2 regions of the Streptomyces sp. NBC_00080 genome follow, and region 2 is predicted to be linked to the other one. Evidence: riboswitches for the same ligand, from Rfam matches in the RefSeq annotation. Region 2 holds a riboswitch; the other holds the start of a gene.
The links. Region 2 has a riboswitch for S-adenosylmethionine ahead of thrC (threonine synthase). Riboswitches for the same ligand answer to the same signal wherever they lie in the genome.
Positions count from the first base shown of each region.

Region 1: it holds a riboswitch for S-adenosylmethionine, as region 2 does, so the genes downstream of both, OHU34_RS30740 (aminotransferase class V-fold PLP-dependent enzyme) here and thrC (threonine synthase) in region 2, are expected to answer to the same signal.

Region 1 covers NZ_CP108235.1:6,914,102-6,929,446, reverse strand. The annotation lists gene OHU34_RS30800 (long-chain fatty acid--CoA ligase) at 1-256, shown strand, start outside; gene OHU34_RS30795 (glycosyltransferase family 4 protein) at 449-1,591, opposite strand; gene OHU34_RS30790 (glycosyltransferase family 87 protein) at 1,670-2,905, shown strand; gene OHU34_RS30785 (MATE family efflux transporter) at 2,866-4,194, opposite strand; gene OHU34_RS30780 (PadR family transcriptional regulator) at 4,340-4,870, shown strand; gene OHU34_RS30775 (hypothetical protein) at 4,858-6,060, opposite strand; gene OHU34_RS30770 (NlpC/P60 family protein) at 6,100-7,122, opposite strand; gene OHU34_RS30765 (C40 family peptidase) at 7,322-8,356, opposite strand; gene OHU34_RS30760 (NYN domain-containing protein) at 8,568-9,911, opposite strand; gene OHU34_RS30755 (hypothetical protein) at 9,981-10,220, opposite strand; gene OHU34_RS30750 (rhomboid family intramembrane serine protease) at 10,394-11,179, shown strand; gene OHU34_RS30745 (Lrp/AsnC family transcriptional regulator) at 11,176-11,457, shown strand; gene OHU34_RS30740 (aminotransferase class V-fold PLP-dependent enzyme) at 11,490-12,851, opposite strand; SAM riboswitch class IV at 13,032-13,148, opposite strand; gene trpD (anthranilate phosphoribosyltransferase) at 13,228-14,292, opposite strand; gene OHU34_RS30730 (cytochrome bc complex cytochrome b subunit) at 14,455-15,345, opposite strand, start outside.
Region 2 covers NZ_CP108235.1:5,173,884-5,189,228, reverse strand. The annotation lists gene OHU34_RS23330 (MFS transporter) at 1-1,157, opposite strand, end outside; gene OHU34_RS23325 (metallophosphoesterase) at 1,398-2,249, opposite strand; gene OHU34_RS23320 (NADH:flavin oxidoreductase) at 2,293-3,420, opposite strand; gene OHU34_RS23315 (class I SAM-dependent methyltransferase) at 3,600-4,280, shown strand; gene groL (chaperonin GroEL) at 4,434-6,056, opposite strand; gene OHU34_RS23305 (cold-shock protein) at 6,403-6,609, opposite strand; gene OHU34_RS23300 (MoaD/ThiS family protein) at 7,063-7,338, opposite strand; gene thrC (threonine synthase) at 7,457-8,755, opposite strand; SAM riboswitch class I at 8,774-8,939, opposite strand; gene OHU34_RS23290 (glucosyl-3-phosphoglycerate synthase) at 9,110-10,054, shown strand; gene OHU34_RS23285 (trehalose-6-phosphate synthase) at 10,171-11,583, shown strand; gene otsB (trehalose-phosphatase) at 11,571-12,443, opposite strand; gene OHU34_RS23275 (DUF3263 domain-containing protein) at 12,474-12,719, opposite strand; gene OHU34_RS23270 (ABC transporter substrate-binding protein) at 12,771-14,006, opposite strand; gene OHU34_RS23265 (ROK family protein) at 14,222-15,163, shown strand; gene nagA (N-acetylglucosamine-6-phosphate deacetylase) at 15,163-15,345, shown strand, end outside.

The DNA.
Region 1 (15,345 bases), 1.7 Mb from region 2:
GGCTTCCGACCACGGCAAGCCGGCGGGTTCGACCGCCGCGTCGCTGCACGGGGACGCCGACCTCCAGGCCGCCATCCAGTCGGCGATCGACGACGGCAACGCCGCGGTCTCGAAGGCGGAATCGGTGCGGAAGTTCCGCATTCTCTCCGCCCAGTTCACGGAGGACTCGGGCCACCTCACGCCGTCGCTGAAGCTCAAGCGCAATGTCGTGGCGAAGGACTACGCGGGCGAGATCGAGGCGATCTACGCCAAGTAGCGGCTGTTCAGCATCTCCTGACGGAGCGTCTGGCGCGGTGTCCTCGATGGGGACCCGCGCCGTCGTGCGTTCGGCGAGGGCGGTGGCGGTGGCGAACGGGTTCACCGCGACGGCGCCCGGCACCAGCGAGCCGTCGGGTGACGTACGGCTTCGAATACCCCTTCACCCGGCCGCAGTTGTCGGTCGCCAGAGCTAGAGCAACGTCTTCAACTTCTCCGCCAGCAGGTCCCACCGCCACTTCTCCTCCACCCAGGCGCGCCCGCGCTCCCCCATCCGGCGGCGCAGCTCCGCGTCCCCGAGCAGGGCGACGATGCGCTCGGCCGCGTCGGCCGGGGAACCGCCCCGCACAACCCAGCCCGTCTCCCCGTCGAGCACGGCGTCGGGCGCCCCGCCCGAGTCCCCGGCGACGACGGGCAGCCCGGTCGCCGACGCCTCCAGGTAGACGATCCCGAGCCCCTCGACGTCCAGTCCGCCCCGTCGCGTCCGGCACGGCATCGCGAAGACGTCCCCGGCGCCGTAGTGGGCGGGCAGCTCCGACCAGGGCACCGCCCCGGTGAAGCGCACCGCGTCCGCCACCCCGCGCTCGTGGGCGAGCCTGCGCAGATCCTTCTCGTACGGCCCGCCCCCGACGATCAGCAGGACCGCCTCCGGCTCGGCGGCCAGGATCCGCGGCATGGCGAGGATCAGCGTGTCCTGGCCCTTGCGCGGCACGAGCCGCGACACGCACACCACCACCGGCCGGTCGGTCAGCCCGAGCCGCGCCCGCACCTCCTCGCCGCCCGACCCCGGGTGGAAGGTCTTCTCGTCGACGCCCGGCGGCAGCTGCGCCATCCGCCCGGCCGCCCCGGCGCTCAGCGCGGTCGCGATCCGCGAGCGGGTGTACTCGCCGAGGTAGGTGATCGTGTCCGTGCTCTCGCCGATCCGTCCGAGCAGCTGCCGGGCGGCGGGCAGCTGCGCCCAGCCGGCCTCGTGCCCGTGGGTGGTGGCCACCAACCGCTCGGCGCCCGCCCTGCGCAGCGCCGGCGCCATCAGCCCGAGCGGCGCCGCCGCCCCGAACCACACCGACGTGCACCCGTGCTCCCGCAGCAGCCCGACGGCCCTGCGGGTCGCCCCGGGCGTCGGCAGCAGCATCGTCGTGGAGTCCCGTACGACGGTGAAGGGCTGCTCGGCGTCGAAGGCGGCCGTCGCCTCGACACCCTCGCGGGAACGCTTCCAGGTGGACGCGTAGACGACGAGTCGGTCGGGGTCGAGCCGGAGCGCCATGTTGTGCAGGAACGCCTGGATGCCGCCCGGGCGGGGCGGGAAGTCGTTCGTCACGATCAGGGTCTTGTGCATCGCAGCCGACCTTATCCAAACGCCATTCACAGCCGCGCCCGACCGCGCTTCACAGCCCCGCGGGAGATCATGTGGGCCATGGAGACGACGGCCGTGGGACGGCCCCTGACGTGCCTGCTGACGACCTGGGGCGTGACCCGGCTCGCGCTGCTGCTCTTCGTCTTCAAGGTGTTCCTCTTCCCCGGACCGGACGTCACCAGCGACATCTCCGTCACCTACCAGGGCTGGTACGAGGTGCTGAGCGGCGGCACGTTCCCGGCCGCCGACGTCACCTGGCAGTACCCGCCCGCCGCCGCCCTCGCGATCCTCTCCCCCGGCCTGCTGCCCTTCCTCGACTACGCGTCGGCCTTCTTCGTCCTGGCCTTCCTCGCCGACCTGGCCGTCCTCATGCTGCTGCTGAACACGGGGCTGCGCGCCGGCCGGTCGCTGCGCGGCGCCTGGATGTGGGTGGCGGGCGTGCCCCTGCTCGGCCCCACCGTCTACTCCCGCTACGACGTGATGGTGACGGCGGTGGCGGTCGCCGCGCTGGTGGCCGGCGTCCGGCGGCCCCGGGTGATGGGCGCGCTGACGGGTCTCGCGATGCTGCTGAAGGTGTGGCCGGTGCTGCTGCTGGCGGGCGCCGTGCGCAGGCGGGCCTGGGGCGCGGCCGTGGTGACCGTCGGCGCGCTGGCCGCGCTGTTCGCCCTGATCATGCCCGGCGCCTTCGCCTTCGTGACCTTCCAGCGCGACCGGGGCACCGAGGTGGAGTCGCTGGGCGCGCTCGCCCTGCATGTGGCCCGGCAGTTCGGCTGGCAGGGCCGGGTGCTGCTCAACTACGGCTCGCTGGAGTTCCTCGGCCCGTACGTCGGCGTGGTGAGCGACGTGGCCCTGGGGCTGACCGCGGTCGCGTTCGGCTGGCTGCTGCTGTGGCGGCTGACGGCCAGGCGCTTCGCGCCGCAGACCCTCGCGGAGGCGGCGTTCACGGCGGTCCTGCTGTTCACCGTCACCAGCCGGGTGATCAGCCCGCAGTACCTGGTGTGGCTGATCGGCCTCGCGGCGGTCTGCCTGTGCTTCCGCGCCGGCTGTATGGCCCTGCCCGCCGTCCTGGTTCTGGCCGCGTCCTTCGTGACGGTGCTGGAGTTCCCCGTCTTCTTCGCGGACGTCGTCGCGAGCAGCCCGCTCGGCGTCACCCTCCTGTTCCTGCGCAACGGCCTGCTGGTGGCCGCCACGATCGTCGCGGCCGTCCGGCTGTGGCGCTCGACGGTGCCGGGCGCCGTCCCCGCTCCCCCGGCCGGTCAGGCCGCCCGCACCAGCGAGCCCGCGGTCTCGCCCTGACGCCCGGGCCACGCCCGCCGCAGCACCACCCCCACCACCAGGCACTGCACCGCCATGCCGAGCGCCAGCGCCAGACACACCCCCGGCAGCCCGAGCCCCGACAGCGCGTACGCCGACGGCAGCTGGACGGCCGTGCCGAGCACGGTCACCCGCAGCAGCACGGGCGCGCCCCCGCTTCCCTCGAAGACCCCGCCCAGGGCGATGAACCCGGCCATGAGGAGCAGATACGGGCCGACACAGCGCAGGAACAGCACGCCCGCACGGGCCACGGCGGGCCCGGCGCCGAAGGCGGCCATGATCCAGGGGGCCGTCGCGTACAGCAGCACGGCCGCCGCGAGGCCGACGGTCCCGGAGACGAGCACGGCCTGCCGCCCGATCGCCCGGCGCTCCTCCCGGCCCTCGCCCCGGGTGTGCGCGGTGTGGATGGAGGCGGCCTGGCGGACGGCGTAGAAGGCCATGGTCGCCACGTACATGACCTTGTACGCGATCGAGTAGGCGGCCACCGCCGTCACCCCGAGCCGGGCCACCACGGCGACCAGGGCGAGCGCGCCGCCCTGGCGCAGGGTGAAGTCGGCCGACATCGGCAGCCCGGTCGTCAGGGTGCGCCGCAGCGAGGCACGGGTGGAGAGCGCGGGCGCCACCCGGGCGGCGGTCCGCAGCACGGCGTCGCGCCGCAGGGCCGACAGTCCGGCCCCGAGCGCCACGCACCGGCAGAGCACCGTGGAGAGGGCGGCGCCCCGGACGCCGTAATGGTGGATGAACAGCGGGTCGCTGACCAGGATGAGACCGTTCGCGAGAAGCGCCAGCCGCATCGGGGTCCCGGTGTCCCCGGCCCCCTTGAGGATGCCGTCCACGAGCTGCTGGCCGAAGAAGACGGCGATGCCCGGCATCGAGATCGCGAAGTAGGAGACGGCGAGGGGCAGGGCGGGGCCGTCGTGCCCGCCGAGGACCAGCCGGGCCAGCGGTTCACGCAGCAGGAAGCCCCCGCCCGCGACGACCGGCGTGACCACCGCGCACAGCGCCCAGCCGCCCCGCACGGCCGCGCGCAGGGCCCCCGGGTCCCGTGCCCCTCGGGCCTGCGCGACCAGCACCGTCGTCCCGGAGGCGAAGACCAGCGCGACCCCGAGCAGCACGTTCTCGGCGTTGGTGGCGACCGCGACGGCGGCCACCGCGGGCCCGCCGAGCCGGGACACCCAGACCGTGTTGATGATCCCGGTGGCGACCGAGGCGAGCAGCGAGAAGTAGACGGGGCGGGCGAGCGAGACGAGCTGCGTGCGATGACCGGTCATGACGGATCCCCCTCGAACGAAGCAGCTCCGAACGCGCAGCCTCTGAACGGATTGCCTCTGACAGATTGCCTCTTATCGAGTTACCTCTAAACGAGGTAGCTCGATAAGAGGTAGCATGACGTCATCGCGTCCGCAAGGGAGGGTCATGCTCGAGCTGTCCATCCTCGGTTTCCTGGCCGAAGAGCCGTTGCACGGCTATCAGCTGAAGGAGCGGATCAAGGCGCTGACCGGCCATGTCCGCCCGGTCAGCGACGGCGCGCTGTATCCGGCGATCACCCGTCTCGTCACCGCGGGCAAGCTCGACCAGCACCGGGAGGACGGCGCGGGCGCGGCCCCCCGCCGGGTGCTCTCCCTCACCGACGAGGGCCGGGCGGACCTGCTGGAACGCCTGCGTCACCCCCGGCAGCCGGAGATCACCGACCATGTCCGCTTCAACACGGTCCTCGCGTTCCTGCGGCACCTGCCCGACCGCGGGGAGCAGGCAGCCGTCCTACGGCGCCGGCTGGACTTCCTCGAGACGCCCGCGAGCTTCTTCTACGCCGACGGCAAGCCCGTACGGGCGGAGGAGACCGGGGACCTGTTCCGGCAGGGCATGCTGCGGGTCGCCCGGGCGACGGGCGAGGCGGAGCGGGCCTGGCTGCGCGAGGCGATCGAGCAGCTGACTCAGGCGAGCTGAGTCTTCAGGTAGCCCTGCCAGTCCGCGGTGAACTCCGCGAGGGAGGTGCCCAGCACGCTCTTCAGCGCGCCCTCCACCGCCCCCGACCGCTCCCGGTGCTCCCCCACGGCCCGGTAGAACGCGTCCAGCCTCACCTCGTCCCACCGCTCGGCGATCATCCGGCAGGCCAGCCAGCCGCCCTCGTACGCCCGGGCCAGCCGGTCGGCGTCGCCGGAGAAGCCGAAGTCGCCGTCGGTGGGCAGCGCCGCCGGGACGGCGCCGTCCGTGACGGCGTGCTGGAGCTCCGGGGCGACCTCGGCGGGGGTACGGCCGGTACCGCGGTAGCCCACCCAGTCGGCGTACCCCTCGGACAGCCACAGCGGGGTGGCCGCGTTGGTGTGCGCGCGCGTCGCGACATGGGTGGCCTCGTGGGTGAGGACCACCTGCCGGCCGACCCGGCCGAGCATGCCGTACGCGTCCGGGTTGACGATGATCCGGTCCGCGGGCGTCCTGGCCCCGCCGCCCGTCTCGCCCGTGGTGACCGCGGCGATCCCCCGGTAGGAGGAGGCGGGCGAGCCGAGCAACCCCGCCATGCCCTCCAGCGACTTCGGTACGAGGACGACGAGGTGCCCCGCCCAGCCGGTGCCCCAGGCCGCCGAGACCTCCGGGACGGCGTCGTCGGCCAGGTCGGCGAAGGACCGCAGCCGCGCCCCGGACTGCCCGACCCCCAGCACCAGACTGTGCGCGCCCCGTACGACACTCACCGTGCCCTGGTCCCACAGCTGCTGGCCGGCCTTCGTCGCCGGCCTGTCCGAGGCCACCGACCACCGGCCGGCCCCGTCACGGGTCAGACGCAGCACGCGGGCCGTGGTCACCGGGGCCTTGTCGTAGCCGTCGACGCGGTAGCTCAGTTCGGCGTCGGCGGTGGCGGTGTCCCCGCTGCGGTGGAGCGCCGTCACGCGGTACGACCAGGCCGCCAGCGGAACGGCCCGTACCGCGGCGTACCCGGCGGCGGCACCGGTGGCCGCGTAGGCGCCCTGGTCATGGTCCAGGACCGCGGCGGCCCGCCGGTCGAGGACCCGCTGCACATCGGCCTTCGCGTGGTCCGACGTGGGCCGCCCGCCGCAGCCGACCAGACAGACGAGGAGCGAGACGAGCAGCAGACAGAGCCCCAGGACCCCAGGTCCGCGCGCCCGCCCTCGACCAGCCATCCTCCCGATCGTACGGCGGCGGCCCCGCGCGGGCTCCGCTCAGGGCCGGGTGACGGACGAGACCGGCATCATCCCGACCGGGTCGTAACGCACCGGCGCCCCCGGATAGGGGGCGTGGATGACCTGACCGTTGCCGACGTACATGCCGACATGGCTGGCGTCGGAGCGGTAGGTGACGATGTCGCCGGGCCGGGCCTGGGAGAGCGGCACCCGCCGGCCCGCGTGCGCCTGGGCCTGCGAGGTGCGCGGCAGCGAGATCCCGGCCTGCGCGTACGACCACTGCATGAGGCCCGAACAGTCGAACCCGGTGGGCCCGTTGGCGCCCCAGACGTACGGCTTGCCGAGCGCGGAGCGCACGGCGGCCACGGCGGCGCCCGCGCGGCCGGAGGCCGGGACGGCGCCCGACAGGTCGGACATGGTGTCCCGGCCGGAGCGGGAGGCCCGGTCGAAGGCGGCGCGTTCGGCGGACGGCAAGGCGTTGAGCAGCTCCCGCGCCTTGGCGAGCTTCTGTTCCACGGTCCGCTTGTGCCGCACCACGGCCTTGCGGCTCTTCTCCAGTTCGGCGAGCTTGCCCGCGGCCTCGGCGCGCTCCTGGGTGAGTTCCCGCATGGCGCCCTGGAGTTCCCTCAGCTCCCCCGCCTGGTGGGCGGTGATCCGGTCGAGGACGGACGCCTTGGCCAGGTACTCCTCCGGGTCGTCGGAGAACAGCAGCGCCAGGGAGGGGTCGAGGCCGCCGGAGCGGTACTGGGCGCCGGCCAGCGAACCGAGCTGCTCGCGCAGGCCGTTGATGCGCTCCTGCTGCCGGGCGATGTGGTCCTGGGCCACGCCGACCTGCCCCCGCAGGGTGTCGGCGCGCTCGTCGGCCGTGTTGTAGGCCTCGGTGGCCTTCTCGGCCTCCTCGTAGAGACGGTCCACCTCGGCGCGGGTGTCGTCGTGCGGAGCGGCCGTGGCCGGTACGGCGGACACGGCGCCGAACGCGGCGGCCGCGACGGACAGCACGCTCAGGGCGCTGGTGGCGCCCCGGTCGAACCCGGACTGTGCAAGGCGGCGATGGGACCCCACGGGATGCCGCGCTCCTTCCGCTGGCGGACAGGGAAACGCGGCAGACAGTAGCCCCGCGGTGGGGGGTCGGCCAAAGACCTCGGCGGCGACGCACAGTGACGCCCCGCCGCTGACGCAGGTCACCGGCGGGGCGTGGGGTCACTTCTCGTTGCCGTAATTCGCCCGTTCGGGCGGCATGGTGTCCCGGTCCGGGGACCGATCAGATCCGGACGCCGAACTGGAAGGGCATGTTGTTGATCGACTCGTAGCGCACGACGGTGCCGGTGCGCGGGGCGTGCAGCACCTGGCCGTTGCCCGCGTAGAAGCCGACGTGGTGCTGGTCGCCGTAGAAGATGACCAGGTCGCCGACCTTGAGGGCGCTCTGGGAGTAGATGCGCGTACCGGCGTTGGCCTGCGCCTGCGAAGTGCGCGGGATGGAGACGCCCGCCTGGGCGTAGGCCCAGGAGGTCAGACCCGAGCAGTCGTACGTGGCGGTGCCGGTGGCGCCGTACTGGTACGGCTTGCCGAGCTGGCTCTGGGCGGCCTGGAAGGCGGCCATGGCCCGGCCGGAGCCCGTCGGGGAGTCGCCGAGGTCCACCCGGTCGCCGGCGTCGCGGCTGGCGCGGGCGTCGGCGGCCGCGAGGGACGCCTGCTCCTTGGCCGTCAGCGTGTTGAGGAGCTTGCGCGCCTCGGTGAGCTTGGCCTGGACTTCCTTCTTCTTCTTGCCCAGTTCGGTGCGGGTGGTGGCGAGGTCCTTGAGCTTGGTGGAGGCCTCGCTGCGCTCCTGCGCGAGCTCGCGCTGCTTCTCCTGGATCTTCTTCAGCGCCTCGACCTGCTGGGCGCTGAGCTGGTCGGCGGCGGACGCCTTGTCCAGGTAGTCGTCCGGGTCCGAGGAGAGGAGCAGCTGCAAGGAGGGGTCTATGGACCCGGTGCGGTACTGGGCCGCGGCCGCCAGACCCATGGAGTCGCGCAGCTCGTTGAGGTCGGCCTGACCGCGAGCGACGTTGTCCTGGATGGTGGAGATCTCCTTCTGGAGCTTCTCCTGCTTCTCCTTGGCACCGTTGTACTTCTCGGTGGCCTGCTCCGCGTCCTCGTAGAGCTTGTCGACCTTGGTCTTGACCTCGTCCTTGGTGAGCTTCTCGCTGGGCGCCGCGTTGGCGGCCTGCGAGCTCAGTACGACGGCAGCGGCGGCTGCGGTGGTCAGCACGGTCACGCGTGCGCGACTCGGCTGCTTCGGTCGACGGTGGGACGCCACGGAGACGGGCTCCTTCTTTTGAGTGATCACCCGTTTGGAGATGCGAGCCCTGACCTTAGTGACCTCGCCGTGATCAGTTCAAATCCTCAGGAGAAAAAAACCCATCACGCAACGCAGTTTTTTCAATCAACTCACGTGTAGTCATGCTCGATTGACGCTACGTTGCGTGACGATCCAGCCAATTCGGTCAATAAACCTGGAACTTCGACGTTTAGGACAGCCGCTTCAGAAGTACCGCGGAAGCCACCGGTCGGGCACCCGCCTTGGCGATCCCGTCGGCCACCTCACGGTCGGTCGAGGCCACGATGACCGGCCGGCCCGGCGGCTCGGCCCGCACCAGCTGACGGATCAGCTCGTCGGCCGTGACACCCGGCTTGGAGAACAGCACCCGCACCCCGCGCGGCGGCGCGAGCAGCACCGGAGCGGCCAGTTCGGCCCCGTCGAAGACACAGGTGACCTCGGCGCCGGTCTGCGCGGCGAGCTGCGAGAGCTGCCCGAGCAGCCGGAGCCGCTGCTTCTCCAACGGCATCTGCGGATAGCCGGTCTTGGTGACGTTGTAGCCGTCGACGACGAGATGGGCCTGGGGCAGCGCGAGCAACTGGTCGAGAATGGCCGGATCGTTCTCCGACAGAGCACGCGTGGCGATGTCCTTCGGGGTCATTCGCCCCGGTTCGACCGCGTCGACGGTTGCCGCCGGACGCACCGACACCGGCGGCAACGCCAGTTCCCGCCGCAGCCCTTGGGCCGCGTCGAGCACCGTGTCCAGCAGCAGCCGCACCCGCATGTCCTCGACGCTGCGCCCTTCGCGCGCCGCCCGCCGGGTGGCCTCCAGCGCCGCCTCCACCTCTCCGAGCCGCGCCTTGAGCCGCCGGGTCTCGCTCTCCGCGGCCGACACCTGGGCCTGCCCCTCGGCACGCACGGTGTCCAGCTCGCCGCGCACCTTGCGCAGCGCGGCCTCGCCCCGCTTCACGTCACTGAGGGCCGAACGCAGCTTGCGATGGAGCGATTCCGCTTCCTTCTTCGCGGCGTCGAGTTCGGCGCGCAGCCCCTCGGTGCCCGCCCGGGACTGCTCACGGGCCCGGTCGAGCTCCTCGCGCAGCCGCTCCAGTTCGGCCCGGCTCTCCTCGCCGGCCCGCTCGGCGTCCGCCCGCTGGGCCTCCTCACCGGCCGCGGTGACCAGCTTCACCCAGCCGGGGGGCCGCAGCACATAGGCCGCGGCCGCCACTTCGTGCGGGTCCGCGGCCGGGGTCGGCGAGCCGGAGTCGAGAGCGCCGGCGAGTTCCGGCTGGGCCTCTCTGAACTTCTCGGCGATGCGCTGCCGGAAGAGCGGATCGGTCTCCAGCGCGGCGGCCATCGCGTTGCCCGCGAACTTCGCCCGCCGGTTCGGCGCGAACCGGGCGTACTGCCGCAACTGGACGGGCAGTTCACCAACGGTCAGCCCGCCGAAGCCGTCGGAGACGATCTGTACGACCCTGCGCCGCACGCCGTCCGGCAGCGGACGGTCGAGCATCTCGGCGGCGCCGTCGCCCGGCCCCCCGCCTGCGCTCTCCACCATCCGTCACACCCCAATACTGTGCGGGCCTCCCCCACTCTCGGCTTCGCTCGAGCGGGGGGACCCCCATCGTCAGGAACCGGCGCCCGGCCGATCCACGAGTTCCACCTGGTCCACGGCGTTGCACCAGCGGCACCGCACCGACTCGATGGTCTCACTGACCACCTCGCGCTCCTCGACCTTCGGCTCACCGGCGAGGTCGAGGTGCACGTACTCGACGACCTTCGACGAGCGCGTCACGTCGAACCGCGTGAGGTTGCCGCAGAGCGTGCAGCGCCACCGCGTCGCGGCGGTCGGCAGGGGAACCGTCATCGTGGCTATCCGCTTCCTTCTAGTGTCGTGCTTCCGGTTGCCGGGGACGGGCCGGAGGCTCCCCCGCGCGTATGGCTCGTAACCCTACGGCCTGGCGGGTACTCGCCGCCCATCCGTCCGCGGCGGCGAGGCGGTCCGGACGAGTGCGTCCGATTACGTCATGCTTTGTTCTCATGATCGGCGACTGGAACGGGACGGTCGGCAGGGTGGTCCGCAACCGCCCGGCGCCGGTGACCTACGCACTGATCGCCCTGTGCTGCCTGATCTTCCTGATCGGGCCCGCCTCGGGCTTCAATCCGGCGTACGGCTCCGGCGACGAGCTGCTGGCGGCACAGCGCGCCTATTTCCGGCGCTGGGGCGTGGTGCCAGGCGAGCTCTTCGAGGGCGCGCCACGGGCCGCCCTGACCCCGGCCACGGCCCTCTTCGTCCACGGCAGCTGGGTGCACCTGCTGGGCAACATGCTCTTCCTCTACGTCTTCGGGACGATGACCGAGGACCGGATGGGCCGCGTCGAGTTCACGCTCTTCTACCTCGGCTGCGGCTACCTGGCCCTGCTGGGCTACGCCGCCGCCAACGCCGAGTCGTCGCAGTCCCTGGTCGGCGCCTCCGGAGCGATCTCCGCGGTCCTCGGCGCGTTCTTGTACCTGTTCCCCCGGGCGCGGGTGACCAGTCTCCTGCCGTTCCTGTTCTTCCTGCCGCTGCGCTTCCCCGCATGGGTCGTGCTGCCCTTCTGGGCGGCCCTGCAGTGGGTGGCGGCGGGGCAGGCCGCCCAGGGGCCGGGGGTGGCCTATCTGGCGCACCTGGTGGGCTTCGGCCTGGGGCTCCTCTACGCGTGGGCCCGTTTCGGGAAGAAGCCGGGCCCGAAGGGCGGCCTCGAAGGGGCGGCGGCGGGTGACGGGCGGGCGACTAGAGTGAAGCCCGCCCCAGCTCCGGCCCCCGAGGGAGAGAACCAGCCGTGATCACCGCGATCGTCCTCATCAAGACCAGCGTGGACCGGATTCCCGAGATCGCGGAGCGGATCGCTTCGCTGGACTCCGTCAGCGAGGTCTTCTCCGTCACCGGGACGTACGACCTGATCGCCATGGTGCGGGTGAAGGAGCACGAGGACCTGGCGGAGGTCATCCCGGGCAGCATCAGCAAGATCCCCGGGGTGGAGGGCACGGACACGCACGTCGCCTTCCGCACCTACTCGCAGCACGACCTGGAGGCGGCGTTCGCGATCGGGCTGGACTCCTGACCGGCTGACCACCGCCTCCGGCGGACCGTCGCTCAGAGCGCGGGCACGCAGCGGCCGTCCTCCGTCCGGTACTGCCACCGCGCGCCCTCGCTCACCAGTTCGCGCACCGCGTTCACGAAGCGCTCCACGTGCTCGTCCGGGGTTCCCGCGCCGAAGCTCACCCGGATCGCGTTGAGGGACTTCTCGCCGGGAGCCGCCTCGGGGGCGCCGCACTCGCCCTGGGTCTGGGGGTCGCTGCCCAGCAGGGTGCGGACCAGGGGGTGGGCGCAGAAGAGGCCGTCGCGGACCCCGATGCCGTACTCGGCGGAGAGGGCGGCGGCGAAGTGGGAGCTGTTCCAGCCCTCGACGACGAAGGAGATCACGCCGACCCGCGGGGCGTCGTCGCCGAACAGGGACAGCACCTTGACCTGCGGGACCTCGGCCAGACCGGCCCGCACCTTCGCGATCAGGTACTCCTCCCGGGCGACCAGGCCGTCGAAGCCCGCCTCGGCGAGGGCCTTGCACGCCGAGGCGATGGAGTAGGCGCCGATCACGTTCGGGGAGCCGGCCTCGTGGCGGGCGGCGCTCTCGTGCCACTCCACGTCCACTCCCCCGTCCTCGCGCCGCGTGACCTTGCGGCTGGCGCCGCCGCCGGCGAGGTACGGGTCGGCCGCCACCAGCCAGTCGGCGCGGCCGGCCAGCACGCCGGCGCCGAAGGGCGCGTACAGCTTGTGACCGGAGAAGGCGACCCAGTCGACGTCGAGCTCCCGCACGGAGACCGGGTGGTGCGGGGCCAGCTGGGCCGCGTCCAGGACGATCCGGGCGCCGTGGGCGTGCGCGGCGGCCGCCAGCTCGCGTACCGGCCACAGCTCGCCGGTGACGTTCGAGGCGCCGGTGACACAGACCAGGGCCGGGCCGTGCGGGTCACGGTCGGCGAGGGCCCGCTCCAGCGTCTCGACGGCCTGGCGCGGGGTGCGCGGGGCGTCCAGGTAGGTGACCCGGGCGTCCTGCCAGGGCAGCAGCGAGGCGTGGTGCTCGGTCTCGAAGACGAAGACCTGGCAGCCGGCCGGGAGGGCGCGCGCCAGCAGGTTGAGGGAGTCCGTCGTCGAGCGGGTGAAGACCAGCTGGTCGTCGGGGCGGCAGTCCAGGAACTCGGTCACCGTCCTGCGGGCGTTCTCGAAGAGGTCCGTGGACAGCTGCGAGAGGTAGCCGGCCCCCCGGTGGACGCTGCCGTAGTAAGGGGCGTAGGCCGCCACGTCGTCCCAGACGCGCTGGAGGGCGGGGGCGCTGGCCGCGTAGTCGAGCGCCGCGTAGGTGACCTCGCCGCCCGTGACGAGCGGGACCGTGACATCCCGGCCGAGAACGGGCAGCGGCGCACAAACGGTACGGGCGGCGGCAGCGGTGGGGACAGACATGGCGAACTCCCGTGAGAGGCAAGGGGGGACCGCCGTGCGAGCGGACATGGCTCGAGCACGGAGGAAGGTGAAAGGGGTGTGCGGAGGCGGGGCTCTACGCCCTATCGCATTCGCTTGCTCACGGAAGGCTCCCTCGAACGACCAGGACCCCTGGCGGTACTCACTCAGAAGAGTGCGAGGGGTCCGCGCTTGCCGTAGACCTCGCTGCCTACGACCTGGTCCTCACCCGGGGCACCCCGCCACGGACGGAGGGTTGCCGGACAGTCGGCCGGGGCCTCATGACTGTCACTCATGACCTGATACAGGAAACTACGTGAAGTGATCGCCGTCCCGCAACCCGTGTCCGGATCGCGGGACGGCCGTCAGCGGTGGGGCGTCACGCCCGGGTGGCGGCGACCCAGCGGTCCAGCGCCCGCTTGGCCGCACCCGAGTCGATCGACTCGGCCGCCTTGTCCATGCCGTCGCGCAGTTGCCCGGCGAGGGTCCCGGAGCCCGGCTCCAGGGCCACCAGCGCCGCCGCCGAGTTCAGTAGCACGGCGTCCCGCACCGGGCCCTTCTCGCCCTCCAGAAGTCGGCGGGCGACCTCCGCGTTGTACGACGGGTCCCCGCCCCGCAGAGCCTCGACCGGGACCAGTTCGAGCCCGACGTCACGCGGGTCGAAGGTCTCCTCGGTGACCTTGCCGTCGCGGACGACCCACACATGGGAGGTGGCCGTCGTGGTCAGCTCGTCGAGGCCGTCGTCGCCCCGGAAGACCAGGGACGAGTTGCCGCGCTCGGCGAAGACGCCCGCGACGACCGGCGCCATCCGCGGGTCCGCGACCCCGACCGCCTGGGCCCGCACCTTGGCGGGGTTGGTCAGCGGGCCGAGCACGTTGAACACCGTGCGGATGCCCAGCTGGCCGCGCGCGGCGCCCACATGACGCAGCGCCGGGTGGAACTTGATCGCGAAGCAGAAGGTGATCCCGGCCTCCTGGGCCACCTCGGCCACCCGCCGCGGGGTCAGCTCCAGATTGACGCCGAGCTTCTCCAGGACGTCGGAGGCGCCGGACGCGGAGGACGCCGCCCGGTTGCCGTGCTTGACGACCGTGGCGCCCGAGCCGGCCACGACGATCGCCGACATCGTGGAGATGTTGACCGTCTTCGCGCCGTCGCCGCCGGTGCCGACGATGTCGACGGTCCGGCCGGGCACCTCGATCAGGTTGGCGTGCTCGTACATCGCCCGGACGAGCCCGTTGATCTCCGCGACGGTCTCGCCCTTGGCCCGCAGTGCCACCACGAACCCGGCGATCTGCGCGTCGGTCGCCTCGCCCCGCATGATCCGGTCCAGCGCCCAGAACGTGGCGTCGGCGTCCTGGTCGCGACCGTACAGCAGACCGTTCAGCACCTCGGGCCAGGAACGGCCCGCCGCGGTGTCGCCTCCAGCGGGGGTCACAGCGCTCATAGCCGCTCCTGCGTGTGTCGTCGTGTTCGTCTGGTACGTCGTGTGCCGTCGTGCACCTCGTGACAAGGTGCACCCCACCCTATCCAGCCCGTGGGCACGGCAAAGGGCCCCGTCCGAAGACCGGACGGGGCCCTTTCCCGTGGCGTGGCGACGCCTCAGCGATCAGTGGTGGCCGTGGCCGCTCGTGATCTCCTTGTACTCCTCCGCGGTGGGCTTCGGAATCTGCTGGTCCTCACCGAAGTACGCCCCGCTGATCTTGGCGCGGAGCTTCTCCTTGCCCTTCACCTTGCGCTCGACGCCGTTGTCGTCGACGGCGGCGCCGATCGCGGCCGGCTGGTACTGCTCGTGCGCCGTGAGGGTGTGCAGCTGCTCCTGGCTGAGCGGCTCGTGGATCTCGATGAACTCACCGTGCGGCAGGCGCTTGATGGTGCCGGTCTCTCGACCGTGCAGCACCTTGTCCCGGTCCCGGCGCTGGAGGCCGAGGCAGATCCGCTTGGTGACGATGTACGCGATGACCGGTCCGGCGATGAAGAAGATCCGGACGAACCAGGTGATCGAGTTGATCGACAGGTGGAGGTGGGTGGCCCACAGGTCGTTGCCACCACCGACCAGCATGATCATGTACATCGTGACCCAGGCGACGCCCAGCGCGGTGCGCGTCGGGGCGTTGCGCGGCCGGTCCAGGATGTGGTGCTCGCGCTTGTCGCCCGTGACCCACGACTCGATGAAGGGGTAGAGCGCGAGAATCGCGAGCAGGACACCGAACAGGAGCAGCGGGATGAACACGCCCAGGACCAGGGTGTGGCCCCAGATGTTGATCTCCCAGCCCGGCATGAAGCGGATCAGACCCTCGGCGAAGCCCATGTACCAGTCGGGCTGGGCGCCGGTGGACACCTGGTCCGGACGGTAGGGGCCCATGGCCCAGATCGGGTTGATCTGCGCGATGCCCGCGATGACCCCGATGACACCGAAGACCAGGAAGAAGAAGCCTCCGGCCTTGGCCATGTACACCGGCAGCAGCGGCATGCCGACGACGTTCTTGTTGCTCTTGCC
Region 2 (15,345 bases):
TAGGTGAAGCCGATACCGGCGCCGATGATGCAGGACACCAGGATCAGGTGCCAGACCTCGGACATGAGCAGGATGTTCAGGCCGTAGCCGGAGGCGACGATCAGCGCGCCGATCATCAGGGTGACCTTGGGGCCCTCGGCCTTGGTGATCTTGGCGGACACGGCGGACATGACCATCATGACCAGGCCCTGCGGGGCCAGCACCAGACCGACGGTCAGCATCGACCTGCCCAGGCCGTAGCCGGTCTGCTCGGGCAGCTGGAGCAGCTGGGGCAGGACCAGGGACATCGCGAACATCGAGAAGCCGAGGGCGATCGAGGCGAGGTTGGTGAAGAGCACCTGCGGCTTGGCAGTGGTGCGCAGGTCGACCAGCGGCTGCTTCGCCTTGAGCTCCCACCGGCCCCAGGCGGCCAGGATCAGGACGGCGGCGGCACCCAGGCCCAGTGTCGTACCGGAGGTCCAGCCCCAGTCGGCGCCCTTGGACACGGCCAGCAGCAGCGAGACCAGACCGGCGGACAGACCGAGCGAGCCGACGAGGTCGAAGCGGCCGCCGACCCGGTTCTGCGAGGCAGGGACGAACAGCAGCACGAGCAGGAAGGAGACGACGCCGAGGGCGGCTGAGGTCCAGAAGAGGATGTGCCAGTCCCAGTTGTCCGCGATGAACGCGGCGGTGGGCAGACCGAGCGCGCCGCCGACGCCCAGGGAGGCGCTCATCACCGCGGTCGAACCGGCGAGCTTCTCGGCGGACACCGTGTCCCGCAGGATGCTGATGCCCAGCGGCACCACGGCGGCCGACAGACCTTGGAGCGCACGGCCGACGATCATCGGGACGAGCGAGTCGGCGAGGGCGCAGACCACCGAGCCGGACACCAGCAGCACGATGCTGGTGAGCAGCATCCGTCGCTTGCCGACCATGTCCCCGAGCCGCCCCACGACCGGGGTGGCGACGGCGGCGGCGAGCAGCGTGGCGGTGACCGCCCAGGCGGTGTCGGAGGCGGGCGCGTCCAGCAGCTTGGGCAGCTCGGGAACGATCGGGATGACCAGCGTCTGCATCAGCGAGACGACGATCCCGGCCAGGGCCAGCACCGCCACCACGGCGTTCGACCTCGATGGGGCGGATGTTCCCGCCGCAGCGGGTCGGGCAAGGGCGTCGGACATGACAGGGCCTCCGTCGGATGCACGAGGGGTGAACTGCTTGACTCAAGCAAGCTTATGTAGATTGATTGAGTTAAGCAAGCTAAATCTCCCGTGCCCGCGCCCCCCGAGGAGAAACGGGAGGCCAGACGGAGGGCAGACGGAGGGTAGACGGAGGGCAGTCGAGGTCAAGCGGAGGGCGGACGATGGGCGGACGAAGGCCGGCCGGAGGCCCCCGGGCTCGGCCGTGGGAAGCCCCGGGCCTCAGCCGTGGCGCGCGATGATCTCCCGGGTCCGCTCCTCGTCCAGCTCGTACACCGTCTCGTGGGCACGCGGATCCCGTGCGTGCAGGGTGTGGAACATCGGCCCCGTCGCCCCGCCCGGCTCCACCAGGGATGCGGACGCCCCACGCACCGCCCGTTCGGTGCCGGGCGCGGTGGTCAGGTCGATGCGGTTGACGACCCCGGGCGTCACCCACACCGGCACGCCGGCCAGCAGCCCGAAGAGCTGGAGATGGAAGTGCCCGGTGAGCAGCACGCGGACGTCACTCCCCCGGATCACCTCCGCCAGCCCCTCGGGGTCGCGCAGCCCGAAGACCTGCTGGGTCGCCGAGATGTCGAGACTGATCGGCGGATGATGGAAGGCGACGACGGTGCCCTGCCCGGCCGGCGTGCTCAACACGTCCCGCAGCCAGTCCAGTTGGCCTGCGCCCAGTCGGCCGTACACCTCCCCCGGAACCAGCGAGTCGAGGGTGATGAGCCGCCAACCGCCCACCGTGCTGACGGCGGCCCGCTCGGCGCCGGGGAAGTCGAGGACGGCATCCGGGTGGCCACTGCCCAGCACCTTCGTGAAGGCGGACCGCTCGTCGTGGTTGCCGGTGGTGTAGAAGACGGGCGCGCCGAGAGAGCGCGCGAAGCCGCCGATCAGCTCTCGCACGGTCGTGTAAGCCGCCACCGAGTCGTCGGCGAGGTCGCCGGTGACGACGACCGCGTCCACGTCCCGCAGGTGGCAAAGTTCGCCCAGCAGGAGCCGCAGGGAGTCGGCGGCGTCGACACGACGGCCGTCGGGCCCGTCGACGCGGCCGATATGGGTGTCCGAGAGATGCAGGATTCTCATCTCCCGGACCATACCCGCGAGTTGACGCTCAGCGAGGAGTCGCTCAGCTGAGGGTGCGCAGCGCGGCGGCGTCGTACGGCTTCAGCTCGTCGAGACGGCCGTCGAGCACCTTGGCCGCCCACTGCGGGTCCTGGAGCAGCGCACGCCCGACGGCCACCATGTCGAACTCGTCGCGCTCCAGCCGGTCGAGGAGGTCGTCGATGCCCTTGACCGGGGAGCCCTGGCCCGCGAAGGCCTTGAGGAAGTCGCCGTCGAGCCCGACCGAGCCGACCGTGATGGTGGGCTTGCCGGTCAGCTTCTTCGTCCAGCCCGCGAGGTTGAGGTCCGAGCCCTCGAACTCCGGGAGCCAGTAGCGGCGGGTGGAGGCGTGGAAGGAGTCGACACCGGCGGCGGCGAGCGGGGCGAGGATGGCCTCCAGCTCCTCCGGCGTCTCGGCGAGTCGCGCGTCGTACGCCTCCTGCTTCCACTGCGAGTAGCGGAAGATGATCGGGAACTCGGCCGAGACGGTCTCGCGCACGGCGGCCACGAGCTCGGCGGCGAACCTGGCACGGGCCACGGCGTCGCCGCCGTAGGCGTCGGTACGGCGGTTGGTGCCGGCCCACAGGAACTGGTCCACGAGGTATCCGTGGGCGCCGTGGATCTCCACGCCGTCGAAGCCGATGCGCTCGGCGGCGGCCGCGGCCTCGGCGAACGCGCCGATGACGTCGTCCAGGTCGCGCTGGGTCATCGCCTTGCCGGTGCCCTCGGTGCCGTCGACCCGGATGCCGGAGGGGCCGACGGCGGGCGCGTCCGCGAACGGCGGCTCGCCCTGATTGCGCACCATCCCGAGGTGCCACAGCTGCGGCACGATCGTCCCGCCGCCCGCGTGCACGGCCTCCGCGACCTTCGCCCAGCCCGCGAGCTGCTCCGCGCCGTGGAAGCGCGGCACCCGGTCGCTCTGTCCCGCCGACTCGTGCCCTACGTACGTCCCCTCGGTGACGATGAGGCCCACACCGGCGGCGGCCCGACGGCCGTAGTACGACACGACGTCCTCACCGGGAACGCCACCCGGGGAGAACATGCGCGTCATCGGCGCCATGGCGATGCGGTTCGGGACGGTGAGTCCGTTGATGGACACCGGGCGGGCGAGAATCTCGGCGGCGCGCGTGGCGGCGGGCGGGGTGATGCTCACGTGGGGGGCTCCTCGGGGCGATGGACCGTTGGGTATGTGCACATGCATTTAGTGCCTCTCCCACTGAAACCCCCCGGCCCCCCGCGCCATTCCGGACCCCTGGAGAGAGCCCCTGTGATCCCGGCCACGCACCCGGGCCGCACCTCTCTGCCACCCATCCCGGCCGCGAGAATGACGCCATGCCGAAGCCCCCGCCGCTCAGCTCCCTGCTCTCCTCCCCCGAGCTGGAACGGTCCTCCGTGGTCGCCAACAACAGCATGAACCGCGAGCGCGGCCTCACCGGCGTGAACAGCTACGCCCGTGAACTGGGCGTCGACCTCCTGGCCCACCTGGCGCACCGCCCCGCGCCCTCCTGGCTGGACCTGTGCAGCGGCGAGGGCCGCGCCCTGCGCGAGGCGGCGTCCGCCCTGCAGGCCGAGGCGGTCCTCACCGCCGTCGACCTGGTGGGCCCGCTCGTCCCGCGGCCCGCCCCGCCCGCCCTGGAGGAGATAGTCGCCTCCGTCTCCTCCTGGACCCCGGCCCGGACCTACGACCTGATCACCTGCGTCCACGGCCTGCACTACGTCGGCGACCAGCTCGGTCTGCTCACCCGCGCCGCGTCCTGGCTGAGCGAGGACGGCCTGCTGGTCGCCCACTTCGACCCGGAGTCGGTGCGTCACGCCGACGGTTCGACCGCCGCGAGAGGCGTGGTCTCGGCTCTGCGCGCGGCGGGCTACGACTACAGCCCCCGCCACCACCGCCTCACCCTCCGGGGCGCCCGAGCCGTCCGCCTTCCGTTCCGCTACCTGGGCGCCGACCCGGCCGCCGGCCCCAACTACACGGGCCAGCCCGCCATCGCCTCCCACTACGCCGCCGCCTGAACCGACGAAACCCCCTCCCGGGAGCAGGCGTCACGGTTCGGCCTCCCGGCACCACGTCCTCATCAGCACCCCGAAAACGCCCGAGGGCGGCACCCCCCGCTTCCGGGAAGTGCCGCCCTCGGTCCGAAGGACGGGCGATCGACCAGAGGTCGATCAGAAGTCCATGTCACCGCCCGGCATGCCGCCGCCGGCGGGCGCGGCGGCCTTCTCCGGCTTGTCGGCGATGACGGCCTCGGTGGTGAGGAACAGCGCGGCGATGGAGGCGGCGTTCTGCAGGGCAGAGCGCGTGACCTTCGCCGGGTCGATGATGCCTTCGGCGATCATGTCGACGTAGTCACCGGTCGCGGCGTTCAGGCCGTGGCCGATGGGCAGGTTGCGGACCTTCTCGACGACGACGCCACCCTCGAGACCACCGTTGACGGCGATCTGCTTCAGCGGGGCCTCGAGCGCGATGCGCACGGCGTTGGCGCCGGTCGCCTCGTCACCCTCGAGGTCCAGCTTCTCGAAGACGGAGGACGCCTGGATGAGGGCCACGCCACCACCGGCGACGATGCCCTCCTCGACGGCGGCCTTCGCGTTGCGGACGGCGTCCTCGATGCGGTGCTTGCGCTCCTTGAGCTCCACCTCGGTGGCGGCACCGGCCTTGATGACCGCGACACCGCCGGCGAGCTTCGCCAGGCGCTCCTGCAGCTTCTCGCGGTCGTAGTCCGAGTCGCTGTTCTCGATCTCGGCGCGGATCTGGTTGACCCGACCGGCGACCTGGTCCGAGGAGCCGGCACCGTCGACGATGGTGGTCTCGTCCTTGGTGATGACGACCTTGCGGGCCTTGCCGAGCAGGTCGATGGTCGTGTTCTCGAGCTTGAGACCGACCTCCTCGGAGATGACCTCGCCACCGGTGAGGATGGCGATGTCGTTCAGCATCGCCTTGCGGCGGTCGCCGAAGCCCGGCGCCTTGACCGCGACGGACTTGAAGGTGCCGCGGATCTTGTTGACGACCAGCGTCGACAGGGCCTCGCCCTCGACGTCCTCGGCGATGATCAGCAGCGGCTTGCCGCCCTGCATGACCTTCTCGAGGAGCGGGAGCAGGTCCTTGACGTTCGCGATCTTGGAGTTCGCGATCAGGATGTACGGGTCGTCGAGGACGGCCTCCATACGCTCCATGTCGGTGGCGAAGTACGCCGAGATGTAGCCCTTGTCGAAGCGCATACCCTCGGTGAGTTCCAGCTCCAGACCGAAGGTCTGGGACTCCTCGACGGTGATGACGCCTTCCTTGCCGACCTTGTCCATCGCCTCGGCGATGAGCTCGCCGATCTGGGTGTCGGCGGCGGAGATGGAGGCCGTGGAAGCGATCTGCTCCTTGGTCTCGACATCCTTGGCCTGCTCGAGCAGGGCACCGGAGACGGCCTCGACGGCCTTCTCGATACCGCGCTTGAGGGCCATCGGGTTGGCGCCGGCGGCTACGTTGCGCAGGCCTTCCTTGACCAGGGCCTGGGCGAGGACGGTCGCGGTGGTCGTACCGTCACCGGCGACGTCGTCCGTCTTCTTGGCGACTTCCTTGACCAGCTCGGCGCCGATCTTCTCGTACGGGTCCTCGAGCTCGATCTCCTTGGCGATGGAAACACCATCGTTGGTGATCGTGGGTGCGCCCCACTTCTTCTCGAGGACGACGTTGCGGCCCTTGGGGCCGAGCGTCACCTTCACGGCGTCCGCGAGCTGGTTCATGCCGCGCTCGAGGCCGCGCCGTGCCTCCTCGTCGAACGCGATGATCTTGGCCATGTGAAGTGGTCCTCCCGGACTGGGGTGGATTGCTCCGGACCGCGCTGGCGCCCGCGACGGACGGCTCGCCGGCCTCGTGGTTCCTTGCCCCACCTGGCCTGCGGGCCTCACCGACCCGGTCCTCGTTGTCACTCTCACCTTCAGAGTGCTAACGCCAATGATTAGCACTCGACCCATGAGAGTGCAAGCGCCTCCGCCGGACCCGTGCCCTTCCGGACACCCCTCGCGGACGTCTCACCGACGCCTCGCGCACGCCCCCGGACAGACCGAAGGGCTCGCACCCCCATGGGGGTGCGAGCCCTTCGTCAGTTGTACAGAAGAACGACGCTTTCAGTCGGCGCGTGCTTCAGCCGGTCGCGAGCCGGACCATGTCCGCCTGCGGCCCCTTCTGACCCTGCGAGATCTCGAAATCGACCCGCTGACCCTCTTCCAGGGTGCGGTAGCCGTCCATCTGAATCGCGCTGTAGTGGACGAAAACATCCGCACCACCGTCGACCGCGATGAAGCCGTACCCCTTCTCCGCGTTGAACCATTTGACGGTGCCCTGAGCCATGCCTAACTCCCCTATTACTGGCCCTTGCACGGATCCACACTTCGCGGATCCGGGTCAGACCTCACCCCCCGGTTGGCTTGGGGGCGTGCGCCGGAACGCGTCGACCGCGGCTGAATGTATCTGTCCAACTGCCGTCTGCAACAGGTCAGTCGGACGAGAATTCCGGACGCATGGGATCCGGAATGTGGCGAGAATTCGCCCGAATTAAGGGCAAGTCGGGCCCTGTATAAGCCACAAATGCCACGAAAGAGGCGCACACATTGGCTGCTTCTTGTCGGGCGCGGGGCAGAAATCAAAGGCTCCGGATCCGGTGATCGGGACCGGGTTCCCCAACTGTACCGCGCTCAACCACACTGAATTGCCCCCTCCGCTTCTATCGCGGAGAGGGCAATTCGATGAACGCTCGGTAATCGCTGTTACCGACGGTTACTACCGATGGGTACTGAACTACGGTCAGCCACCTGCGACGGCCGGGATGATCGAGACGCCGGCGCCGTCCGGGGTCGCCGTCTGCAGGCCCTGCTCGAAGCGGACGTCGTCGTCGTTCACGTACACGTTGACGAACCGGCGCAGCTTGCCCTGGTCGTCCAGGACCCGGGCGGCGATGCCGGTGTGGTTCTTCTCCAGGTCGGCGATGACCTCACCCAGGGTCGCGCCCTCGGCCTTCACCTCGGCCTGGCCGCCGGTGTAGGTGCGCAGGATGGTGGGGATGCGGACGTTGACGCTCATGCTCTTTCGACCTCCGGTCAGGCGGAGCGCCCCGAAGGGCGCGGGGCTGTCTGGATCGTGCGGCTGCCGCCGCGTGGGCGCGACCAGCCCCACGGCCCGCAGACGAACAACAAATCTCTCAGCCGAGACCAGCGTCCCGGAACGACTCCAGGGTCGGGCGGATGGTCGCGGTCAGGCCGCTGCCGGCCACCGCGTCCAGCGTCTTCAGACCGTCACCCGTGTTCAGCACCACGGTGGTGAGCGTCGGGTCGAGAAGACCGTTCTCGATCAGCTTGCGCGTCACGCCCACCGTCACACCACCGGCGGTCTCCGCGAAGATGCCCTCGGTGCGCGCCAGCAGCTTGATCGCGTCGACCACCTGCTCGTCGTTCACGTCCTCCACCGCGCCGCCGGTGCGCCGCGCGATGTCGAGGACGTACGGACCGTCCGCCGGGTTGCCGATGGCCAGCGACTTGGCGATGGTGTTCGGCTTCTGGGGGCGGACCACGTCGTGCCCGGCCTTGTAGGCCACGGACACCGGGGAGCAGCCCTCGGCCTGCGCGCCGAAGATCTTGTACGGCTTGTCCTCGACCAGCCCGAGCTTGATCAGCTCCTGAAGGCCCTTGTCGATCTTCGTGAGCTGGGAGCCGGAGGCGATCGGCACGACCAGCTGGTCCGGCAGCCGCCAGCCGAGCTGCTCGCAGATCTCGTACGCCAGCGTCTTGGAGCCCTCGGCGTAGTAGGGCCGCAGGTTGACGTTGACGAAGCCCCAGCCCTCGCCCGCCGAGTCGCCGATGAGCTCGGAACAGAAGCGGTTGACGTCGTCGTAGTTGCCCTCGATGCCGACGAGCTCGCCGCCGTAGATGGCGGCCATGACGACCTTGCCCTGCTCCAGGTCGTGCGGGATGAACACGCAGGACCGGAAGCCCGCCCGGGCGGCGGCGGCGCCGACGGCACCGGCCAGGTTGCCCGTGGAGGAGCAGGAGAGAGTGGTGAAGCCGAACGCGCGGGCGGCCTCGATGGCCTGGGCGACGACCCGGTCCTTGAAGGAGTGGGTCGGGTTGCCGGAGTCGTCCTTGACGAAGAGCTTGCCGGCGTCGACGCCCAGTTCACGGGCGAGGTTGTCGGCCTGGACGAGCTTGGTCCAGCCGGGGTTGATGTTGGGCTTGTCGGCCACGTCCGCGGGGACGGGCAGCAGCGGCGCGTAGCGCCAGATGTTCGCGGGCCCCGACTCGATGCGCTTGCGGAGCTCCTCCGTGTCGTAGGAGGAGAAGTCGTAGGCGATCTCGAGCGGCCCGAAACACTCCTCGCAGGCGAAGACCGGGCCGAGGGGCACGCGGTGGCCGCACTCGCGGCAGGTCAACGCCGCGGCCGGACCGAGGTCGACAGCAGAGGACGTCGTAGAGTCGGTGGTGCTTGCAACAGTCTGCGCAGCCATGTGAGGCGAGGCCCTTTCTCCTCATCTTCCTCACGACGCATCTCGCCGTGAGACGGATTTGGCACCTTCCCGAGCCGGGAGCCTCGCGAAGCGATCACCACGTGGATCAGTGATCGTTACGAGACCGGCTGGAGGGTTGCCGGGGCTTCATCGGGCCGTATCCCTCTGCCCCTCTGGATGAGCGGTATGAAGTTGTGAACGGGGGGCGACCTCGGACATGCGATGGTCATCCGCGTTGTTCAAGACTGTAACCGAAGGCCAGGACAGTTGAGAGAGTCGTCCGAACCGCGAGATGGATCACACGGTCACCTCCCGTGCACCCGGTGTGATCACGACAGTGAGGAGCCGCAGACTGTGCTTCGAGAAACTGAGCGCTGGCTGGCCACCCGCTCCTGGTCCGCGACCGATCGTCCGCTCCACCGGATCCTGGCCGCGAAGCGCGCCACGAACCAGTCGGTGTCCGTCGTCCTGCCCGCGCTGAACGAGGAGGAGACGGTCGGTGACATCGTCGCGGTCATCCGTCACGACCTCATGCACCAGGTCCCGCTCGTCGACGAGATCGTCGTCGTCGACTCGGGCTCGACCGACCGTACGTCCGAGGTGGCCGCGGCGGCCGGCGCGCGGGTCGTCCACCGGGACGACATCCTGCCGCGGATACCGGCCGTGCCCGGCAAGGGCGAGGTCCTGTGGCGCTCCCTGCTGGTCACCACCGGGGACATCGTCTGTTTCATCGACGCCGATCTGAGGGAGTTCTCCTCGGACTTCGTCTCGGGGATCGTCGGCCCGCTGCTCACCGACCCCGGGGTGGATCTGGTCAAGGGCATGTACGACCGTCCGCTGGGCGGCGCGGCCGGCCAGGGCGGCAGGGTCACCGAGCTGATGGCCCGCCCGCTGCTCAACATGCACTGGCCGCAGCTGGCCGGGTTCGTGCAGCCGCTCGGCGGCGAGTACGCGGCCCGCCGCAGCCTGCTGGAGCAGCTGCCCTTCCCCGTCGGCTACGGCGTGGAGCTGGGCATGCTGGTGGACGCCCTGCACCTGGTGGGCCTGGACGCCCTCGCCCAGGTCGACATCGGCGTGCGCAAGCACCGTCACCAGGACGGGCAGGCGCTGGGCCGGATGGCGGCGGCCATCTACCGCACCGCCCAGCTCCGGCTGGCCCGCGGGCACCTGATCCGCCCGTCCCTCACCCAGTTCGAACGGAGCGCGGACGGCTTCGAGCCGCGGACGTACTCCGTGGACACCGAGGAACGGCCGCCGATGGCGGAGATCGCGGAGTACGCGACCCGCAAGGTCGCGTGAGTGCCGGACGGGCCGTATACGGCATGGCGCCGACCGCGGCGACACGGCCGGATACGGCCCGTCCACGCAGCGCGACCGTACGTTTGAGCGTTTCCCGACCGGGCTAGGTTGGGCGTATGGCTTCCACGCACGACACTGCCGCCCGGGCCGCCGAGGTGCTGGTCGCGTCCAACCGCGGTCCGGTCTCCTACGAGGTACGCGAGGACGGCTCGCTGCACGCGAAACGCGGGGGCGGCGGGCTGGTCTCCGGCCTGTCGGCCATCGGGCCCGAGGCGGGCGCCCTCTGGGTGTGCTCCGCGCTCTCCGACGGCGACCGGGAGGCGGTCCGGCGCGGCGTCGGCGAGGAGGGCGTGCGCATGCTGGCCGTTCCGGCCGATGTGCACGAGGACGCCTACAACGGCATCGCCAACTCCGTGCTGTGGTTCGTCCACCACCTGCTCTACCAGACACCGCTGGAGCCCGCCTTCGACGCGGAGTTCCGCCGCCAGTGGGCGTCGTACGAGGCCTACAACCGGGCGTTCGCGGAGGCGCTGGCCGAGGATGCGGCGGACGGCGCGGCGGTCCTCGTCCAGGACTACCACCTCTGTCTGGTGCCGGGGATGCTGCGCGAACTCCGCCCTGACCTGCGGATCGGCCACTTCTCCCACACCCCGTGGGCACCGGTGGACTACTTCGCGCTGCTGCCGGGGGACATCCGCGAGCAGCTGCTGCACGGCATGCTCGGCGCGGACCGCCTGGGCTTCCTCACCCGGCGCTGGGCGGACGCGTTCACCGCGTGCTGTACGGAGTTCGCCGGCGGCCCCGGCAGGACGAGGATCGGCGTGCACGGTCTCGGCGCCGACGCCGACTTCCTGCGCGAGCGCTCGCACCGGCCGGACGTCGACGAGCGCATGGCGGCGCTGCGCGCGGAGATCGGCGAGGGCCGCAAGGCGATCGTCCGCGTCGACCGCACCGAGCTGTCCAAGAACATCGTGCGCGGGCTCCTGGCCTACCGGCAGCTGCTCGACGACCACCCGGAGTGGCGCGAACGGGTCGTCCACGTGGCCTTCGCCTACCCCTCCCGCCAGGACCTCGCCGTCTACCGCGACTACATGGCCGAGGTGCAGCGGCTGTCCGAGGAGATCAACGACGCCTACGGCACGCCCGGCTGGACCCCGGTCCTGCTGAACCTCAAGGACGACTTCGCCCGCTCCCTCGCCGCCTACCGGCTGGCCGACGTGGCCCTGGTGAACCCGATCCGCGACGGCATGAACCTGGTCGCCAAGGAGGTCCCGGTCGTCTCCGACGAGGGCTGCGCGCTGGTCCTGTCCCGGGAGGCGGGGGCCTACTGGGAACTGCGCGAGGACGCGATCACGGTGAACCCGTACGACGTCCTGGAGACCGCCCGCGCCCTGCACGAGGGGCTGACCATGAAGCCGGAGGAGCGGGCCGAGCGCACGAAGCGGCTGTCCGCGGCGGCGACCGCGCTTCCCCCGGCCCAGTGGTTCCTGGACCAGCTGAACGCGCTGCGGGAGATTCAGCCGAGCTGAGCGGCCAGTTCCCGCAGCAGCCGTACGACGCCTGCGGGCCCGTCGACGACGAGGTCCGCGCGTTCCGCGAGTTCGCCGACCTCGGTGCTGCCGCTGCACACCAGCAGCCCGGGTACGCCGTCCGCGCGGAGCTTCTCCACGGCGGCGAAGGCGGGCAGGTCGCCGAGGTCGTCACCGGCGTAGAGGACGGACCGCGCGCCGGTCTCGCGGACGTGTTCCAGCAAGGCGACACCCTTGTCCATGCCCGGCGGGCGCAGCTCCAGGACCATCCGGCCGGGTTCGACGATCAGGCCGTGCCGGGCGGCGAGGTCGGTGAGCGGGGCCCGCAGCGCTTCGAAGGCGGCCCGGGGGTCGTCGGCGCGGCGGGTGTGGACGGCGACGGCCCGGCCGCCCTTCTCCTCGACCGAGACACCCGGCAGGTCCCCGGCGGCGGCCAGGACCCGCGGGAGTTCGGCGCGGACGGCGGCCACTCCCGGGTGCGGGGCCGGGGCGCTCAGGGTGCCGGTGCGGGCGTCCCAGCGTTCGGCGCCGTAGTGGCCGAGGACGGCGAGGTGCTCCAGTCCTGCGGCCCCGGCGAATCCGCCGTGCCGGACGGCGACCTCGGCGGGCCGCCCGGTGATGACGGCGACGGCGGCGATCTTCGGCGCGAGGGCGGTGAGCGCGGGGACGGCGCCGGGGTGCGCCCGGGCGTCCTCCGGGTTCTCGACGATCGGGGCGAGGGTGCCGTCGAAGTCGAGCGCGACGAGCGTGGTGGCGGGCCGGCCGACGATCGCGTCGAGCGCGGCGCGGCCCGCCGGGGTGACCGGAACGGGGAGGGAGAGGGGTTCGGGTTCCGAGGAGTGCGTCTCGTGGGTGCCCATACGCCGACGATAGCCAACGCACGCCAGCGGCTAGCGCTCCCCCCGCCTCGCCGCCCGCACCCTGCGCAGTCTGTTCACCGTGACCGGGTCGTGGGCCAGGGCGCGGGGGTCGTCCAGGAGGGCGTTGAGGAGTTGGTAGTAGCGGACCGGGGACAGGTCCAGTTCCTCGCGTATCGCCCGTTCCTTCGCGCCGGGGCCGGAGAACCCGCGCCGCTCCAGGGCGAGGATGCCCCGCTCCCCCGCCCCCAGCCCGTCCGCTTCCGCTCGCCGCTCCATGTCCGCACGGTAACGCCCGGCACCGACAGCGGCCCAGCGCCGGCCGGCTCGTCAGCCGGTGCCGGCGTCCAGCGTCGTGGCCGTGGTCTGGAGTTCGCCCAGTACGCCGGCCGGGTCGCCGTTCGCGGTCACGGCCTGGCCGATCCGCTGCTTGATCTCCGCGCTGACCTTCGCCCAGGAGGTCCGTCCGACGGGGTAGGTCTCGGAGAGCGGGAGCTCGTCGAGGAACGGCTTGAGGTCGGCGTCCTCCTTGGCCGCGCCCATGACCTGGGAGGCCGAGGTGGTGACCGGCAGCAGGTCGTACTCGCGGGAGAAGTCCAGCACGTTCTTCTCGCTGTAGACGTAGTCGAGGAAGTCGCCGACCTGCTCGGCGTGTCCGTTCTGCTTGAAGGCGGTCATCCAGTCGGCGACGCCCATGGAGACCTTGGTCGGGCCGGCGACGCCGGGCATCGGCACCATGCCGAACTTCACGCCCTTGCTCGCGGCCGCCTTCATCAGCGAGGGGTGCCCGTTGAGCATGCCCACGTCGCCGGCGGCGAAGGCGGCGAACGCGGCGGCCCGGTTCAGCTTGTCCGGCGCGACCGGCCCGGTGAGGCCCTTGCCGACCAGGTCGTCCTTCAGCCAGTCGAAGGTCTCGACGTTCTCGGTGGAGTCGATGCTGTAGGCGCTGACGGTCTGGGTGTAGCCGCCCCCGCCGCTGAGCAGCCACTGGAGGGTCTCGGCCTGCGCCTCCTCGGATCCGAGGGGCAGTGCGTACGGGTACTTCACGCCCTCGTCCTTGAGCGCCTTCGCGTCCTCGGCGAGCTCGGCCCAGGTGGTCGGCGGGGTCAGGCCGGCCTTGGCGAAGAGGGTCTTGTTGTAGAACAGCAGCCGCGTGGAGGAGGCGAACGGCATGCCGTACCGCACCCCGTGCACCTCGCCCGCGTTGGCGAGCTGGGACACGAAGTCGGCCTCGACGGGGATGGAGAGCACATCGCTCACCTTGTAGAGCAGGTCGGCGGCCGCGTAGTCGGCGTACGCGCCGATCTGGGCCATGTCGGGGGCCTTGCCCGCGTCGACCATCGCCTTGACCTTGGCGTCCACGTCGTTCCAGGAGTAGACGCTCACGTCGACGGTGACGCCGGGGTGGTCCTTCTCGTAACCCTCGACGAGCTTGTCCCAGTACTTCTTCGAACTGTTGGCGCTGCTGTCGCCGTAGTCGGCGGCGACGAGTCTCAGCGTGACGTCGTCGGAGTCTCCGGAGAGTCCGCAGCCGGTGAGGACCGCGGCCATACCGAGGGCCGACACCCCCGCGACCGCACCCGTGATCGTTCCTGACTTCCGTGCCCGCCGCTGCACCGTGACGCTCCCGACTGATTGATCATACCAATGGACCGCTATGCGGATTAAGGTCTACACCACCCATGTGGACTAGACCTCTTTCGGCCTCCGGGGCGGCACGGTACCCCCACAACCCGCGAGTGGACTAGACCTCTCGCGGGTCCTCGGTCCACACTGTCCCCGTGAGACATGTCATCGCCCTGGACGTGGGCGGCACCGGGATGAAGGCCGCCCTGGTCGGCGCGGACGGCGCACTGCTGCACCGGGCCCGCCGGCCCACCGGCCGTGAGCGCGGACCCGACGCGGTCGTCGCCGGCATCCTCGACTTCGCCGCCGAGCTGCGCGAACACGGCGCCCGGCAGTTCGGCGAGCCCGCGGCCGCGGCGGGCGTGGCCGTGCCCGGCATCGTCGACGAGGCGAACGGCGTCGCCGCCTACGCGGCCAACCTGGGCTGGCGGGACGTACCCCTGCGCGCACTCCTCGCGGACCGCCTCGGCGCTCCCGTCGCCCTCGGGCACGACGTGCGCACCGGCGGCCTCGCCGAGGGCCGGATCGGGGCGGGCCGGGGCGCGGACCGGTTCCTGTTCGTGGCGCTGGGCACCGGCATCGCGGGGGCGATCGGCGTCGACGGCCGGGTGGAGGCGGGCGCCCACGGCTTCGCGGGCGAGATCGGCCACATCGTCGTACGCCCCGGCGGAACCCCGTGTCCGTGCGGCCAGCACGGCTGTCTGGAGCGCTTCGCGTCGGCCGCGGCGGTCAGCGAGGCATGGGCGGCGGCCTGCGGGGATCCGAAGGCGGACGCCGCGGACTGCGCGAAGGCCGTCACGTCCGGCGACCCGAACGCCGTCCGGGTCTGGCAGACGGCCGTGGACGCGCTCGCCGACGGCCTGGTCACCGCCCTCACCCTGCTGGACCCCCGCACGCTCGTCATCGGTGGCGGCCTCGCCGAGGCGGGGGAAACCTTGTTCACGCCCCTACGGGACGCGGTCCGCCGACGGGTGACCTTCCAGAAGCTGCCGGAGATCGTGCCGGCGGCCCTGGGCGACACCGCCGGCTGCCTGGGCGCGGGCCTCCTGGCCTGGGATCTCCTCAACACAACCGACGGTATGGAGGTAACACCCTGATGGCCACCCCCCTAGGGGCGCGGGGAACTGCGCAACGACCCACGACGCGCCCGCAGGTACTCATCGGCGCCAGGGTGGTACTGCCGACGGGCACGGTTCCCGACGGCCGCGTCACGATCGACGGCACGAAGATCGCGGCCGAAGCCCCGCACGGGGACGTCCTCGACGTGACGGGCCACTGG